One region of the Micromonospora sp. NPDC007208 genome, then DNA from elsewhere that is predicted to be linked to it. Evidence: predicted binding sites of a transcription regulator. Region 1 holds the regulator's gene; the other holds the start of a gene.

Region 1 (8,651 bases):
GGGATACCGGGTCGCGCCGATCGCCTCCCGGAGGCCCGACAGCGCCCCGGGGAGGCCGTCGTCCCCGGTGGTGGCGGGCGGCTCCTCCGCGGCGTCCGACGGGTCGGTGCGGGCTGCGACGGCGGGCGCGCCGGAACGGGTGGCGGGATCGCCGTGCGTCGTCACCGCTAAAGCGTGCCCGACCGATGCAAGGGAAGACAACCGGACGGTAATAACGGGTGGGTTGCGTCGGGTTGACTCAAGTCAACTTGACGATTGGCCAACGCGTGGCACTATTGAGTCAAGTTCACTCAACTTGTGGTGGGGCCCGCTGCGGGCGGTGCTCGCCAGCAGCCCACGGGCGACGCCCGTCACCTGCACAACCTTACGAAGCGAGGAAGCGAAGATGGCACGTGCGGTCGGTATCGACCTCGGCACGACGAACTCCTGCGTCAGCGTTCTCGAGGGCGGTGAGCCCACCGTCATCGCCAACGCTGAGGGGTCGCGGACGACTCCGTCGATCGTCGCGTTCGCCCGCAACGGCGAGGTGCTCGTCGGTGAGGTCGCCAAGCGCCAAGCGGTGACCAACCCGGACCGGACGATCCGGTCGGTCAAGCGCGAGGTCGGCACGAACTGGTCCGTCGACATCGACGGCAAGAAGTACACCCCGCAGGAGATCTCGGCCCGGACGCTGATGAAGCTCAAGCGGGACGCCGAGGCGTACCTGGGCGAGCAGATCACCGACGCGGTGATCACCGTCCCGGCCTACTTCAACGACAGCCAGCGCCAGGCCACCAAGGAGGCCGGTGAGATCGCCGGCTTCAACGTGCTGCGGATCGTCAACGAGCCGACCGCGGCCGCCCTGGCGTACGGGCTGGACAAGGGCTCCAAGGAGCAGACCGTCCTGGTCTTCGACCTCGGCGGCGGCACCTTCGACGTGTCGCTGCTCGAGCTGGCCGAGGGCGTCATCGAGGTCAAGTCGACAAGCGGTGACAACCACCTCGGTGGCGACGACTGGGACCAGCGGATCATCGACCACCTGGTCAAGACGTTCCGCGGTGAGCACGGCATCGACCTCGGTCAGGACAAGATGGCCCTCCAGCGGCTCCGTGAGGCCGCCGAGAAGGCCAAGATCGAGCTGTCCGCCGCCACCACCACCAACATCAACCTGCCGTACATCACCGCCGGCGCGGCCGGCCCGCTGCACCTCGACGTGACGCTCAGCCGCGCCGAGTTCCAGCGGATGACGCAGGACCTGCTGGACCGGTGCAAGGGCCCGTTCGAGCAGGCCGTGAAGGACGCCGGGATCAAGATCTCCGACGTCGAGCACGTCATCCTGGTCGGCGGTTCGACCCGGATGCCCGCCGTGACCGACCTGGTCAAGCAGCTCACCGGTCGCGACCCCAACAAGGGCGTCAACCCGGACGAGGTGGTCGCCGTCGGCGCCGCCCTCCAGGCCGGTGTGCTCAAGGGTGAGGTCAAGGACGTCCTGCTGCTCGACGTGACCCCGCTGAGCCTGGGCATCGAGACCAAGGGCGGCATCTTCACCAAGCTGATCGAGCGCAACACCACCATCCCGACCAAGCGTTCCGAGGTCTTCACCACGGCGGACGACAACCAGCCGTCGGTGCTGATCCAGGTGTTCCAGGGTGAGCGGGAGATCGCGGCCTACAACAAGAAGCTCGGGACCTTCGAGCTGACCGGCCTCCCGCCGGCGCCGCGCGGCGTGCCGCAGATCGAGGTCGCCTTCGACATCGACGCCAACGGCATCGTCAACGTGCACGCCAAGGACCTGGGCACCGGCAAGGAACAGAAGATGACGATCACCGGCGGCTCCTCGCTGCCGAAGGACGACATCGAGCGGATGCGCCGGGACGCCGAGGAGCACGCGGAGGAGGACAAGCGCCGCCGCGACGACGCCGAGACCCGCAACGTGGCCGAGGCGCTCCAGTGGCAGACCGAGAAGTTCCTCGCCGAGAGCGGCGACAAGCTGCCCAGTGAGAACCGCGAGCAGCTCAACGAGGCGCTCGGCGAGCTGCGTGGCGCCCTCGGCGGTCAGGACATCGAGAAGATCAAGTCGGCGCACGAGAAGCTGGCGCAGGTCTCCCAGCAGGCCGGCTCGCTGCTCTACTCGCAGCAGGCCGAGCAGGGTCAGCAGCCGGGTGGCGAGCCCGGCCCGGGTGCGACCGGCGCGACCGGCGCGCAGGCCGGCGGCGCCGACGACGTGGTCGACGCGGAAATCGTGGACGAGGACGGCAAGAAGTGACCGTCGCCCTCCGACACGTTTCCACCGCGAAGGGGATGAGGTAGCCGCATGACGCAGAAGCCACGAGCCGCCGACCCGGGCGACACCGGGTCGACGCCGGGTGGCTCCGCGCCCACGGAGCCGACCACCGGCGACGGGGAGCGGGTCGTCATCCGCAACAACCGCAAGCTCGTCGACACCGCCGAGCCGGCGGGGACCGCCGCGGACGCGGAGACCGGCGTACCGGCCGAGGGTCTGGTCGAGGACGCCGAGGTCGTGGTCGACGAGATCGAGGTCGAGGTCAACTCCACCGACGGGCCGGAGCCGTCCGGTCCGCCGGTGGTGGACGCCCCGGCGCAGCCGGTGGACGGCAGCGGCGGCACGAGCACCTCGCTCGGCGCCGAGCTGGAGGCGCTCCGGGCCGAGCTCGACGAGCGGACCAGGGACCTGCAGCGGGTGTCGGCGGAGTACGCCAACTACCGCAAGCGGGTCGACCGTGACCGCAGCCTCGTGCAGGAGCAGGCGACCGGCTCGGTGCTGGCCGCGCTGCTGCCGATCCTGGACGACCTGGACCGGGCCCGGGAACATGGCGACCTGGTTGGGCCGTTCGGCACGGTGGCGGAACAGCTCACCACCGCGCTGGGCAAGTTCGGCCTGAACGCCTTCGGCGAGCAGGGCGACCCGTTCGACCCGACCCGGCACGAGGCGGTCGCGCACCAGACCTCGGCCGACGTCAGCGAGCCGACCTGCGTACAGGTCATGCGACGCGGCTACCAGCTCGGTGAGCGGCTGCTGCGCCCCGCGCTGGTCGCGGTCGCGGATCCGGAATAGTGCCAGACAGTGACCGGGCCGTCCCGCCCACCGCACAGCGGTGGGCGGGACGGCCGGGCCACCAGGGTCGGAAGGAGGTGGACCGGTGAGTTCGAAGGACTGGATCGAGAAGGACTTCTACGCCGTGCTCGGCGTGGACAAGGCCGCCTCCGCGGATGACATCAAGAAGGCGTACCGCAAGGTGGCCCGGGAGTCGCACCCGGACCACAACCCGGGCGACCCGAAGGCCGAGGAGCGGTTCAAGGCCGCGTCCGAGGCGTACAACGTCCTGTCGGACAGCGGCCGCCGTCGCGAGTACGACGAGATGCGTTCGCTCTTCGGCTCGGGCGCGTTCCGGCGCAACGCCCGAGGTGGGGGTCAGCCGGGCGGCATGCCGTTCGACGTCTCCGACATGTTCGGCGGCGGCGCAGGCGGCGATCGCCGCTTCGGAGGCGCCGGCTTCCAGGACCTGTTCAGCTCGATCTTCAGCGGGGGGCAGGCCGGTGGGCAGGCCGCGCCACGCGGTCCGGCCCGTGGCCGGGACGTGGAGACCGAGGTGGCGCTGGACTTCGGCGACGCGGTACGCGGAGTGACTCTTCCCCTGACGCTGCGCGCGCCGGGAGTCTGTGACACCTGCCATGGCAATGGGGCCAAGCCCGGCACCCAACCGCGTACCTGCCCGGTCTGTCATGGTGCCGGCGTGACCACCCGCAACCAGGGGTCGTTCAGCTTCTCCGAGCCGTGCCGCAACTGCCAGGGCGTCGGCACCGTGGTCGAGGAGAAGTGCCCGGAGTGCCACGGCAGCGGCGGTGTCACCAAGACCCGCACCATGAACGTGCGCTTCCCGGCCGGTGTGGCCGACGGCCAACGCATCCGGTTGGCCGGGCGCGGCGAGCCGGGCGAGCGCGGTGGGTCGGCCGGTGACCTCTTCGTGCACGTCAAGGTTCGGCCGGACGAGCTGTTTGGGCGTACCGGAGACGACCTGACGCTGACCGTGCCGGTCACCTTCGCGGAGGCCGTGCTCGGCACGGACCTGCGGGTGCCCACGCTCGACGGCGCGGTGACCCTGCGGGTGCCACCGGGGACGCCGAGCGGGCGGGTGCTGCGGGCCCGGGGCAAGGGTGTGGTTCGCCGCGACGGGCAGGCCGGTGATCTGCTGGTCACGCTGGACGTGGTGGTGCCGGCCCGGTTGTCGGACGAGGCGCGCACGGCGCTGGAGTCGTTCGCCGAGCAGACCCCGCCTGCGGCTCGGGAACATCTCGACGCGCGGGTGCGTCGAGTCGGTTAGTCCGGTGGAATGGACGCGGAGGTGAGCGGGATGTCGGGCGAGTTCCTCGGTTCGGGTGACCCTGCCTACGAGGCCAAGGTGCTGATGATCTCGGTGGCGGCGCGGATGGCGGGGATGCACCCACAGACCCTGCGCCAGTACGACCGACTGGGGCTCGTGCAGCCCGGCCGGGCCGCCGGTGGCGGGCGTCGCTACAGCGTCCGCGACGTGGTGCTGCTGCGCGAGGTGCAGCGGCTCAGCCAGGACGACGGAATCAACCTGGCCGGCGTCAAGCGGATCATCGGGCTGGAGCGGCTGCTGGAGCAGGCACAGCAGCGGGTGGCCCGGCTGGAGGCGGAGCTGGACGCCGCGTACCGCCGGGTGGCCGAGCTGGAGTCGCTGGCCCGCTTCCCGGGCCGGGATCTGGTGCCGACCAACCGCACGTCCACCGCCCTGGTGGTGTGGCGTCCCCGCCGCATGCCCGATCGCTGACCCGCCGCTCACCCGGATCTGTCTTCTCGGCCCGGACCACGCTGGATTCCCGGCGCGGTCCGGGCCGCTTCGGTTAGCCTGTCGATAAGGGTCCAATCGGCTTAATCCGGACCTACCGGCATGGCGAGGGGGAAGCGATGGCGGAGCCGGCGAAGAATGTGGCCCAGCAGACGGAGGACCGGTTGGAAGACCTGGCCGAGACCGTCCGCAAGAAGTTCGACAAGGTGACCGAGGGGACCTACCGGGACCGGATCATCGCGGGCCGGTTCGCCGAAGACGGCGACCACGCCGGCGAACGGGGCCGAGCCGAGACGGAACGCAAGCAGGACTGACCGGTGACCGACGTGCGGGCCGGGACCCACGGGGGGTCCCGGCCCGTTCGCCGTAACCAGTGCCGGGCCGGGACGCTGGGATGCCGTAGCGGGGGTCCCGGCCCGTTCGCCGTAACCAGTGCGGGCCGGGACGCTGGGATGCCGTAGCGGGGGTCCGGCCCGTTCGCCGTAAATCAGTGCGGCCTACCTCAGCCGAGGCGGCGGTTTTCGCGGACCAGGCCGCCTTCGCACCAGTCCCGGTAGACGAAGAGATCCGGTCGGGCCAGCAGCACCCGGCCGTTGTGCGCCCAGATCTTCATCAGCTCGTCGCCGTCGCGCTCGGCCTGTTCGACGAGCTTGCGGAAGCGGCGCTTGGGGTGGGCGCGGAAGTTCGTCCGGATGCCGTCGGCCGCGTAGATGTACAGGCAGTGCAGCGCGAAACGCCGGGCCGGGCAGGTCGGATCCATGGCTAACTCGAAGAGCGTCAGCACCAGTCGATCGCCGGAGACCAGCAGGTCCCAGTCGGGTGGCATCGAGGCCAACGGCACCGAATCGGGCTTGTACGCCCAAGCTCGCAACTCCGCCGGAGTCGGATCGACGGGGTTGGCGAAGCCGTGGAACGTCGACTCCTGCACGCTCACCGGCCAACCTTCCGCTCTCGCCCGCGTTTGGCAACGCTGCCTGCGGACCCTGGCTGCTGGGGCGAAACGGTAACCCGCCCACGGTTGCTGCGGTAGTCCCCATGAGGAGCAATTCCGCAACCGTTGGCATGGGCGGGTCCACTGCATCGATATCGCGGCCGATGATGCTCCTATGACAATCCACGTTCGACGGTTCCAGCGGGGTGCCGAAGCCCAGTTCGTCATGGGGCTGGAGTGGCTTTTCGCCCCTCCCGGTAGCCGTCCCGTGGATTGGGACGGCGACCGCGCGGTCGAGCGGACCGCGCAATTGCTCGCCCACGAAGACGTCGCACTCTTCGAGGCGCGATCCGATGAAGATCAGTTGGTCGGCGTGGCCAGCGTCTACCTGGACATCCTCTCCGTGCGCTTCGGCCGTCGGGCCTCGATCGAGGACCTCGCGGTGCACCCCGACTGGCGCTCCCGAGGTGTCGGCTCCGACCTCCTGGCGGCGGCCAGGGCATGGGCGCAGGAACAGGGCGCCGACTACGTCTTCCTGGAGTCCGGCCTGGGCCGGACCGAGGCGCACCGCTTCTACCTGCGCGAGGGTGCGACCCACGCCGCCGCGGCGTTCAGGTGGACGTCAGTGAAGTGAGTCGGCGACCGGAATCCGCTCCTGCCGCTGGGCCGCCGCGCGGTTGCGCAGCCACCGCTTGAACCACGGGAAGTCCGGCAGCCGGGCCAGGATCGGCCCGGTCACCACAGTGATCAGGACGTACGTCGCGGCCAGCGCTGCCAACTGCGGCTCGACGCTCCCGGCGGCCACCGCGAGCCCGGCGATGACGATGGAGAACTCACCTCGGGGTACGAGTGCCAGGCCGGCCCGCCATCGACCGGGTTCCGCGATGCCGACCCGGCGGGCGGCGAGGTAACCGGTGAGCGTCTTCGTCGCCATGGTGACCACGGCCAACGCGAGCGCCGGCAGCAGCACCGGCGGAATGTCCTGCGGGTCGGTGGTCAGGCCGAAGAAGACGAAGAACACCGCGGCGAACAGGTCCCGCAGGGGCGAGAGCAACTCGGTGGCGTGGTGCGCCACCGGACCGGAGAGGGCGATGCCGACCAGGAACGCGCCGACCGCCGCCGACACCTGGAGCGACGCGGCGATGCCCGCGATCAGCAACGTCAGACCGAGTACGCCGAGAAGCAGCGCCTCCGGGTCCTTCGCCGACAGGGCGGACGAGATCAGGTGGCCGTACCGGATGGCGACCACCAGCACGATCAGCACCGTGCCCACCGCGACGGTGAGCGCGATCCCGCCGCCGAGCAGGCCGGTGCCGGCCAGTACGGCGGTGACGAGCGGCAGGTAGAGGGCCATCGCCAGGTCCTCGATGACCAGCACCGAGAGGATCACCGGCGTTTCCCGGTTACCGAGTCGACCCAGGTCGGCGAGGACCTTGGCGATCACCCCGGAGGAGGAGACCCAGGTGATGCCGCCGAGTACCAGGGCGGCGACCCAGTCCCAGCCGAGCAGCAGGGCGAACCCCGCGCCGGGTAGCGCGTTGAGCACGCCGTCGATCAGCCCTGCCGGTGCCGCCGACCGGAGGTTGCCGACGAGTTCGTTGGCCGAGTACTCCAGGCCGAGCATCACCAGCAGAAGGATGACGCCGATCTCGGCGCCGACTGCGAAGAACTCCTCGCTGGCGTCCAGCGGCAGCAACCCGCCGTGCCCGAACGCGAGCCCGGCGAGCAGGTAGAGAGGAATGGGAGAGAGGCCGAAACGCCGGCTGAGCCGGCTGAGGAGCCCGAGCAGCAGCAGCAGCGCACCGACTTCGATGAGCAGCGTGGTGAAATCGTGCATCCGCCTCAGCCGTCCGGGTCACTGTCGGCGAGGATGGCGGACACGCCGTCGAGACCTCTACGGGTCCCGACAACGACCACCACGTCGCCGGCCGCGAAGCGGAAGGAGGGGAGTGGCGAAACGATCACTTCGCCTTCGCGCAGCACTGCCACGATGGAGGCGCTGGTGCGGGTACGCGCCTTGGTATCGCCGAGCTTCCGATTGACGTACCGCGACCCGGCCGGAATGGCGATCTGCTCGGTGAGCAGACCGGCGGCCTGCTCGCGGAGCCCGGAGAGCTGGCCGAGCATCAGCGACGCGCCGAGGATGTCGGCCAGAGCCTCGGCCTCGTCGTCGGTCAGCGGAATGTCCGCCTGGCAGGCGTCGGGGTCGTCGGGATCGTAAAGAACGAGATCACGGCGGCCGTTGCGGTGGGAAACGACGCCCAGGCGGCGTCCGGACTCCGTCACCAGATCGTGACGTACCCCGATCCCAGGTAAGGCGGTCTGCTCGACACGTACTCGCACTCTCCAAGGCTACCGCTTCGTGAACAAAGCGCAGATCTTGGACGGACAGCACCCTTCGGGCCGGCCCCAGCGCAGCTCGTCGGCCATGATCCGCTCGGGTTCATTGAAGTCGGGGTATCCGGCGTGCCGGGACACCCCGACTTCCTGAAAGCCGAGTGGATCTTTACGACTTCTCTGCTACGAAAACGCCGACACCTTCCAGCGTCTCGGTCAGCCCGGTCGCGCGGAGAATCATCATGGCCTTACCGACCACGGTGTCCGACACGCCGTACTCGTTGCAGAGCTGCGACCGGCTCGGCAGTTTCGTGCCGGGCGGCCACTCGCCTGATTCAATCTTTCCCCGCAGCTCGTCTGCGAGCACCTGGTACTGCTGCTTGGGCATACACACTCCCCGGATGGCACGCCCATTCGATCACGCGACCGCCTCCAACCTCAAGCAATCGGAGGTCGGTCGTTGACCTACAACCGCTACCGATTGTAGGTTCGAGACGAACGCTTCCGGATGGCACTGGGGCGCTCAGCGGGCCGGGACGAGCTTCCCCGTGGTTCGTCCCGGCCCCGTTTTT
Region 2 (8,651 bases), on a different contig from region 1:
AGTTGGGTGCAGGTACGCCCCGACGCCTGCCTCGTCGAGCGGGTCTCGGTGACCGAACACCGCTTCTCCTGCGGCGTCGACGCGGCCCGGCTGGCCGAAGACCTCGCCGCCGTCGCCGTGGGGGAGCGACTGCGGGAGAACGCGGTCACGGACCTGCTGCCGCGCGCCGAGTGGACCGCGCAGATCGCCGCGCTGAGCCAGCGCCGCCACGAACTGGTCGGCGGGTTCGCCTTCGACCACCTCTGCGCCGACTGACCGGCGTCCGTTTCACCTGCTGATCCCTGCTCCGCACCGGCTCCGTGCCGGGTCGCGGCAATTTCCTGTGCGTCAGTTGAACCTTCCCGGCCGCCGCCCCGTACTCCTGCGCGAATGAACAGGATCTCCCCATCCGCGCCCCCGGGCGCGGGAGACGGTGCGGAAAGGGCATCGTCGGCCATCGACGCATTACCGGGTAGGTCACGGCGGGTCCCCGCCGCGGCGTGCCCCGTCAAACATCCGTCGGTCCGCCGAGGGCAGAAATCCACTACCGGATCGAGAAGGAGAGCAATTCGATGCGCAGGTCCACTCGGGCGCGCCGGCCTTCCGGCAACGCGCGGAGCAAGCGTCTGCTGGCAGTTGTCGGCACGCTCGCGGTCTTCGGCGGAGTTGTCGCCGTGACTCAGATTTCGTCGGCCCAGGACCGGCGGACAAATAAGCCACGTCCGGCTGCGGGGCAGTGCGTGGAGCCGAGCCCGGGCGCGACCGCGCCGACTGGCGCCGGCTCGACCAGCCGGACCTGGCAGAACGGTCGGTGGGTGCGTAATCACTGGGGTGACGGACAACAGTCGGTCCCCGAGTGCGAGGACGGCAAGGACGGCACCGTGGGCACCGGCACGGCCGTCGCCTGTCCGGATGTGGCGGCCAAACTGCCGCAGGTGCCGGACCGGGCGCGGGCCGAGGTGGACCGCAACCTCGCCCAGTTGCAGACCCAGATCGCCGAGGCGGACCGCCGGCTGGCCGCCGAGGGCAGCAAGGGTGAGGCGTTCATCCGCAGTGCGATCCTCCAGCCGTTGGCCGGCAAGCGGCGCGCCGTGCTGGACCGGATCACGACCGCCATCGACCGGGTCGGACCCCGGCCGCAGGGGCTCGCGCAGCTCGCCGAGTGCCAGGTGCAGCCCACCACCCCCGGTGGCGGCAACAACGGCGGCGGCAGCACGCCCACCACCACCCCCGGTGGCGGCAACAACGGCGGTGGCAACAACGGTGGCGGGAACAACGGTGGTGGCACCGAGCCCGGCGCCGGGCTCGGCGTGCTCGCCAACGACTGCGACGAGAGCCGGCTCCAGCCGCACGACGGTTTCCAGAACGGCAACCGCTGCGTGAGCACCGAGTTTGGTGAGGTCGGCGCGGCGGCCAACAACCCGTCGCTGCTGATCACCCAGTTCCCCGAGCAGGTCGGCCAGAACCAGCCCTTCACCCTGCGGGTCAGCACCCGCAACCTGATCCGGGACCGCTTCCTGGCCGCCGGCCAGGGTGGCTACTACGTGGAGAGCTCGCTGCTCAACGACCAGGGCCTGGTCCGCGGACACTTCCACACCGCCTGCCGGATGCTGGACAGCCTGACCGCTCCGCCGGAGCCGCAGGAGGTGCCCGCGTTCTTCGTCGCGACCGAGGACGGCCGCGGTGGCGCCCAGCCCGACGAGGTGACGATCCAGATTCCGGGTCTGCCGGAGTCGGGTACCGCCCAGTGCTCCGTCTGGGCCGGCGACGGCTCGCACCGCCTGCCGATGATGGAGCGGGCCAACCAGACCCCCGCCTTCGACTCGGTGCGCATCGACGTCAACTGAGCTGATGTACCAACGGCGGCCGGTCACCCGGGGCGACAGCCCGGGGTGGCCGGCCGCCGCGTCACGTCGGTGCCCGGAGAAACGACGGGGCCCCGCCGTTTCCGGCGGGGCCCCGTCGAGTCGCGTCAGCGGCTCTTGTATGCCTCGACGACCTCAACCGGGATCCGGCCGCGCTCGGAAATCTTGTAGCCGTTCTTGACGGCCCATTCCCGGATGGCCCGGTTCTGCTCCCGATCCATTCCCGCGCCGGCGGGTCGCCCCGGCCGTCGGACTGAACGGGTGCTCTCCACCGGGCCGCGCCCGATCCGCCGACCCGCATTGATGTACGGATCGAGCGCCTTGCGCAGGACGCCGGCATTCTCGTCGGAGACATCGATCGTGTAGGCCACGCCGTCGAGACTGAACTCGACCGTCCGGTCGGCCTTCCCACCGTCGAGGTCGTCGGTCAGGACCGTGATTACTTTTCTCGCCATTGCCGATTACTCCCTGTGTGCGGCGGGATGTGTCCAAAGTCTGACCTATCACCCCGGTAATCCGCAACAATATGCCTTCCATTCATTCGGCGCGTCGCGATTCCGTTACCGAGCAAAACCGTGAATCGGTCCGACCACGAGGCGTCATTCCCCGAGGATGCCGCTGTGACCGGCGATGGCGGCCGCCTCGGCCCGGTTCGAGACCCGCAACTTGCGCAGCAACGCGGCGGTCATCCGTTTCACGGTCCGTTCCGAGACGTGCAGTTCTTCGGCGATGTCGACGGTGCTGCGACCGACGGCGATCGCCCGCAGCAGCCGCCGTTCCTCGCCGTCCAGGTCGACGGGCGCGGAGCGGGTGGGCCGCAGCATGGCGCGCAGCAGTTCGGCCGGCAGCACCGCCCAGCCGTCGAGGATGGCCAGCAGCGGCGGCAGCAGTTCCTCCGGTTCGCTGGTCTTGGGCAGGAACCCCTCGGCGCCGGCCCGCAGCGCCTCCACCGCCGGCCCGGGGTCGGCGGAACCGGACATCGCGACCACCCGTACCCGTGGGGTGGTCCGCCGGATCGCGGCCACCGCCCGGATGCCGCCGGGCGGCGGCATGTGCAGGTCGACCAGGGCCAGGTCGGGGCAGCAGTTGCTGACCAGCGCCGCCGCCGCGGCGGCGTCGCCGGTCGAGGCGACTACCTCGGCGCGGCCGTTGGTGGTGATCGGGAGAAGCAACTCCAGGCCGCGGACGAACAGGGGGTGATCGTCCACGACGACGAGTCGCAAGGTGGAGGCTCCCGGCATGTCTGGGCCGTTCCCCAGCGGGTACCGATCATGCGGGTTCGCACCGAACGAGGGGAGTCGGGTGGATGCGCGTACGGCACGGTTTGCGGGACCTGCTGCGAGGGTTGCACCACATCGAGCCGACACCCGGCGAGAGGCGACCGACGGAGGCCGACTCGGACCTGCTGCTGCGGGTGCTGTGTCACGAGTTCCGGACGCCGATCACCACCCTGACCTCGCTGACCCGCGCGCTGGCCGACGAGCGTCGAGAGCTGACCAGTGACGACCGTCGGGCGATCACTGAGCTGGCCCGCGACCAGGCCGCCCACCTGCAGAGCCTGCTGCGCGACGCGACCGCCGGCACCGGCGTGCTGACGCCGCCCCCGCAGCCGGAGCCGGTCGTCCCGCTGGCGGGCATCCTGCGGGAGGCCGCCGCGCTGGTGCCGGTCGGCCGTCGACGGGCGCGGGCCACCCGACGGGCGGCCTCCTGCCCGGTGCCGGCCGGACGAACCCGACAGGTGCTGGTAAACCTCGTGGAGAACGCCTTGCGGCACGGGCCACCGGACGGACAGGTCGGGCTCTACGCCACCCTGCGCGGCCCCGGGGTGAGCATCCTGGTCACCGACGAGGGTCGGGTCGACGATGCGCTGCTGGTCGCGTTGCGGCGTCCGGCGCCGGCCGTCGGGATGTCCGGCCTGGGTCTGTGGATCGCGCGGCAGCTCGTCGCGACGGACGGGGGAGCGTTGCGGGCGTACCGGCTGCGGCCCCGTGGAGTGGCGCTGGAGGTGCTGCTGCCGCTGCCCTGACCCGGGCGGGACACCGGTTGGCCCGCTCGGGTCAGCAGGGCGGGAACGGCCTCGCTACCTGTTTCTGGTACCGAGGAGGTTGGATGTTCAGCCACGTCAAGGATCTGCAGTTCGAGGCCAAACCGGACGGCCCGGACGCGGCGTTCGCCCGGCGGTTGCAGGAGGTGCTGGGCGGCAAGTGGGGCGAGATGACAGTCGCCAACCAGTATCTCTTCCAGGGTTGGAACTGCCGGCTGCCCGGCAAGTACAAGGATCTGCTGCTCGACGTCGGCACCGAGGAGATGGGCCACGTCGAGATGATCGTCACGATGATCACCCGGCTGTTGGACAACGCGCCGCTGTCGCTGACCGAGGGGATCGCGGAGGACCCCGGAGGCGCCGCGACCTACGCCGGTGAGAACCCGGCGCACTTCATCCACGGCGGTGGTGGCGCCCTGCCCGCCGACTCGAACGGGGTGCCCTGGAACGGCTCGTTCATCACCGCCAGCGGCAACCTGTTGGCCGACTTCCAGCTCAACGTCACCGCCGAGGCGCAGGGTCGGCTCCAGGTCGCCCGGTTGTTCCACATGACCGACGACCCGGGCGTCAAGCAGATGCTGCGCTTCCTGCTGGCCCGCGACACGATGCACCAGAACATGTGGCTGGCGGCGATCGAGCAGCTCAAGGAGGACGGGCTGGAGGAGATGCCGGTGCCGGAGGCGTTCCCGGACTCGGGCGAGTTCACCGAGGAGTACGGCTACACCTACCTGGGTTTCTCCTCGGGCACCGACGCCGCCCAGGGGCGCTGGGCGTCCGGGCCGTCGCCGGACGGCAAGGGCGAGTTCCGGTACGACGACAACCCGCGGGCGAACGCGCCGGAACCGGTGCTGCCCCCGGGTGACCCCCGCCTCTACGGCACCAACCCGGGGGTGGCCGGCTCGGTGGTGAACACGGTGAAGGGCAAGCTCACCTGAGGTGTCTCGTCGGGTCGCCCGCCGGTCCCGGGCGACCCGACGGACCGGGCGGAAGAGTGGTCTGGGTCACAGGCCGGAACAAGGGGAACGCTTTGTTACTTGAGTGAGACACGCTCAACTCAACGCGATAGCAGGTGTTCGATGGCAACTCTTCCGGTACTTCCCCTGACCGACGCCGTGCTGCTGCCCGGCATGGTCATCCCGGTGACCCTCGATCCCACCACCCAGGCCGCGATCGACGCGGCGCGGGCGACCGGCGACCGCAAGCTGCTGGCCGTGCCGCGCATCGACGGCGAGTACGGGCCGGTCGGCGTGGTCGCCACCATCGAGAAGGTCGGCCGGCTCCCCGAGGGTGAGCCCGCCGCCGTCATCCGCGGCCTGTCCCGGGCCCGGATCGGCTCCGGCGTGCCCGGCCCCGGCGCCGCCCTCTGGGTCGAGGCGACCGAACTCGACGAACCCGCCTACGCCGGACGGGCCCGGGAACTCGCCCGCGAGTACCGCGCCCTGGTGACCTCCGTACTCCAGCAGCGGGGCGCCTGGCAGGTCATCGACGCCGTGGAGCGGATGACCGACCTCTCCGAACTGGCCGACTCGGCCGGTTACGCGCCCTGGCTGACGCTGGAGCAGAAGAACGAGCTGCTCGCCGCGCCGGACGTCACCGCCCGGCTGGAGCTGCTGGTCGGCTGGGTGAAGGACTACCTGGCCGAGCAGGAGGTCACCGAGCAGATCAACAGTGACGTCCGCGAGGGGCTGGAGAAGTCCCAGCGCGAGTTCCTGCTGCGTCAGCAACTCGCCGCGATCCGCAAGGAGCTGGGCGAGGACGAGCCGGACGGCTCCGCCGACTACCGGTCCCGGGTCGAGTCCGCCGAGCTGCCGGAGAAGGTACGCGAGGCGGCCATGCGCGAGGTCGGCAAGCTGGAGCGGGCCAGTGACGCCTCCCCGGAGGCGGGCTGGATCCGTACCTGGCTGGACACCGTGCTCGAGATGCCGTGGGGCACGCGTACCGAGGACAACACCGACCTGGCCGCGGCCCGGGCGGTGCTCGACGCCGACCACGCCGGCCTGGCCGACGTGAAGGACCGCATCCTGGAGTACCTGGCGGTGCGCAACCGGCGTGCCGAGCGCAACCTCGGTGTGGTCGGCGGTCGCGGCTCCGGCGCGGTGCTCGCCCTCGCCGGCCCTCCCGGGGTGGGCAAGACCAGCCTCGGCGAGTCCGTGGCGCGGGCGCTCGGGCGCAACTTCGTCCGGGTGTCGCTCGGCGGCGTCCGCGACGAGGCGGAGATCCGCGGGCACCGGCGCACCTACGTGGGGGCGCTGCCCGGTCGGATCGTCCGCGCGCTGCGCGAGGCCGGTTCGATGAACCCGGTCGTGCTCCTCGACGAGGTGGACAAGCTGGCCGCCGGCTACGCCGGTGACCCGGCCGCCGCCCTGCTGGAGGTGCTCGACCCGGCCCAGAACCACACCTTCCGGGACCACTACCTGGAGGTCGACCTCGACCTGTCCGACGTGCTCTTCCTGGCCACCGCCAACGTGGTGGAGTCCATCCCCGGCCCCCTGCTGGACCGGATGGAGCTGGTCACCCTGGACGGGTACACCGAGGACGAGAAGGTGGCCATCGCCCGTGACCACCTGCTGCCCCGGCAGCGGGAGCGGGCCGGGCTGACCGCGGACGAGGTCAGCGTCGCCGACGAGGCTCTCGCGCTGATCACGGGGGAGTACACCCGGGAGGCCGGCGTCCGGCAGCTCGAGCGTGCTCTGGCCAAGATCCTGCGCAAGGTGGCGGTGGCGCTGGCGACGGACCCGACGCCGGTACGCGTCGGCACCGACAACCTCGCCGGCTACCTGGGTCGGCCGAAGTTCACACCGGAATCGGCCGAGCGCACCGCCGTGCCCGGCGTGGCCACCGGCCTGGCCGTCACGGGCGCCGGTGGGGACGTGCTCTTCATCGAGGCGACCAGCATGGAGGGCGAGCCGGGGCTGACCCTGACCGGCCAGCTCGGTGACGTGATGAAGGAGTCGGCGCACATCGCGCTCTCCTACCTGCGCTCCAACGGGCGGCGGTTCGGCATCGACCCGAACGCCCTGGCGGGACGCCGGATCCACGTCCACTTCCCGGCGGGCGCGGTGCCCAAGGACGGTCCGAGCGCCGGCATCACCATGGTCACGGCCCTGGCGTCGCTGGTCACCGGTCGTCCGGTCCGCCCCGAGTTCGGGATGACCGGTGAGGTGACGCTCTCCGGTCGGGTGCTGCCGATCGGTGGGGTGAAGCAGAAGCTGCTCGCCGCGCACCGGGCCGGCCTCACCGAGGTCATCATCCCGGCGCGCAACGAGCCCGACCTGGACGACCTGCCGACCGAGGTGCGCGAGGCGCTGACCGTGCACACCCTGGCCGACGTGGCCGACGTGCTCGCCCTGGCGCTGCGCCCGGCCGACGTGAAGACGCTGGACGGTCCGGCGCTCTTCGCGGTCTGACGCTCCGACCATCCGGGCCCCCGCCGTCTTGCGACGGCAGGGGCCCTTTTGGTACGCCGACAGAGGTCTACTGTCTCGTCTGCACCGTCGCCCACCTCTCCGCCGCCAGGCGGCCCACCGGCATCGTCACGGTGCTCACCCCGCTCGCCGACGGCGTGCTCAGCGCTCGTCGCCCCCGCGGTCGCGGCGCACGGTGGCCTTGCGGCCCTTGATCGTGCTGGAGCGCAACCCGGAGATGACCTCGTCGGCCACCCCCTGCGGCACCTCCACCAGCGAGAACCGGTCGGCGATCTCGATCGAGCCGATGTCCCGGCCGCGGATGCCGGTCTCCCCGGTGATCGCGCCGACCAAATCCTGCGGGCGCACCCCGGCGCGTCGGCCCAGGCCGACGAAGACCTGGACGGTGTTGCCACCGCCGGAGCGTGGCCGGCCACCGCCCCGCCGGTCGCCGCCCCGGCCACCGGTCTCCGGGCGACCCTCGCGCGGCCCGCGGACCGGAACCTGCGGGATCTCCTCCTCGTCGTCGGAGCCGGGCGAGGTCAGCTCGTGGGCCAGCTTCACGGCGGCGAGGGCGACCTCCATCAGGTCGAACTCGTCGGTCAACGTCTCCACGATCACCCGGAACGGGTCGAGGTCGTCCTCCAGCAGGCTCTCGCGCAGGGCCGCCTGGGTCAGCTCCAGCCGCCGGGTGCGCATGTCGGCCACGGTCGGGATCTTGTCGATGGTGATCCGCTGGCCGGTCACCCGCTCGATGGTCTTGAGCATCCGGTGCTCACGCGGCTCGGCGAGGGTGATCGCCACACCCTCGCGGCCAGCCCGACCCACCCGACCGATCCGGTGCACGTACGACTCAGGGGCGGACGGCACGTCGTAGTTGACGACGTGGGTCAGCTGCTCGACGTCCAGCCCACGGGCCGCCACGTCGGTGGCCACCAGCAGGTCGGCCGTGCCCGCCCGCAGCCGGCCCATGACCCGGTCGCGCTGCTCCTGGCTCATGCCACCGTGCAGCGCCTCGGAGCGGTAGCCACGACCGTTCATCGTCTCGGTCAACCGGTCGACCTCCTCCCGGCTGCGGCAGAACACGATCGCCGCGGTCGGGGACTCCACGTCCAACACCCGTCCCAGCGCGGCCGGCTTGTGCGCCCGGGTCACGATGTACGCGCTCTGCCGCACCCGGGGCGCCTCACCCGCGACCGTCTGCTCGCGGCCGATCTCGATCCGCACCGGCTCCCGCAGGTGCTGGCGGGCCATCCCGTCGATGCGCGACGGCATGGTGGCCGAGAAGAGCACCGTCTGACGCTGCGCCGGAGCGTGCTCCAGAATCGCCTCGATGTCCTCGGCGAAGCCCATGTCGAG

Evidence for each region. Region 1 encodes HspR, which represses chaperone genes until heat shock. Its sites were predicted from a motif close to TTGAGTNNNNNNNACTCAA; they were not measured.
Region 2: the regulator HspR is predicted to act here: its motif matches at 4,923-4,941, upstream of lon (endopeptidase La).

Annotation. Positions count from the first base shown of each region.
Region 1 covers NZ_JBIAFG010000005.1:48,328-56,978, forward strand. Annotated here, with positions in the region: gene ACFYL6_RS12030 (GTPase domain-containing protein) at 1-165, opposite strand, end outside; gene dnaK (molecular chaperone DnaK) at 386-2,245, shown strand; gene grpE (nucleotide exchange factor GrpE) at 2,294-3,055, shown strand; gene dnaJ (molecular chaperone DnaJ) at 3,141-4,322, shown strand; gene ACFYL6_RS12050 (heat shock protein transcriptional repressor HspR) at 4,353-4,793, shown strand; gene ACFYL6_RS12055 (hypothetical protein) at 4,931-5,125, shown strand; gene ACFYL6_RS12060 (hypothetical protein) at 5,314-5,745, opposite strand; gene ACFYL6_RS12065 (GNAT family N-acetyltransferase) at 5,918-6,376, shown strand; gene ACFYL6_RS12070 (cation:proton antiporter) at 6,365-7,579, opposite strand; gene ACFYL6_RS12075 (TrkA C-terminal domain-containing protein) at 7,585-8,085, opposite strand; gene ACFYL6_RS12080 (winged helix-turn-helix domain-containing protein) at 8,249-8,467, opposite strand.
Region 2 covers NZ_JBIAFG010000004.1:63,976-72,626, reverse strand. Annotated here, with positions in the region: gene ACFYL6_RS09470 (hypothetical protein) at 1-255, shown strand, start outside; gene ACFYL6_RS09465 (hypothetical protein) at 552-1,826, shown strand; gene ACFYL6_RS09460 (Lsr2 family protein) at 1,952-2,299, opposite strand; gene ACFYL6_RS09455 (response regulator) at 2,444-3,052, opposite strand; gene ACFYL6_RS09450 (sensor histidine kinase) at 3,151-3,870, shown strand; gene ACFYL6_RS09445 (manganese catalase family protein) at 3,954-4,823, shown strand; gene lon (endopeptidase La) at 4,965-7,295, shown strand; gene ACFYL6_RS09435 (DEAD/DEAH box helicase) at 7,455-8,651, opposite strand, start outside.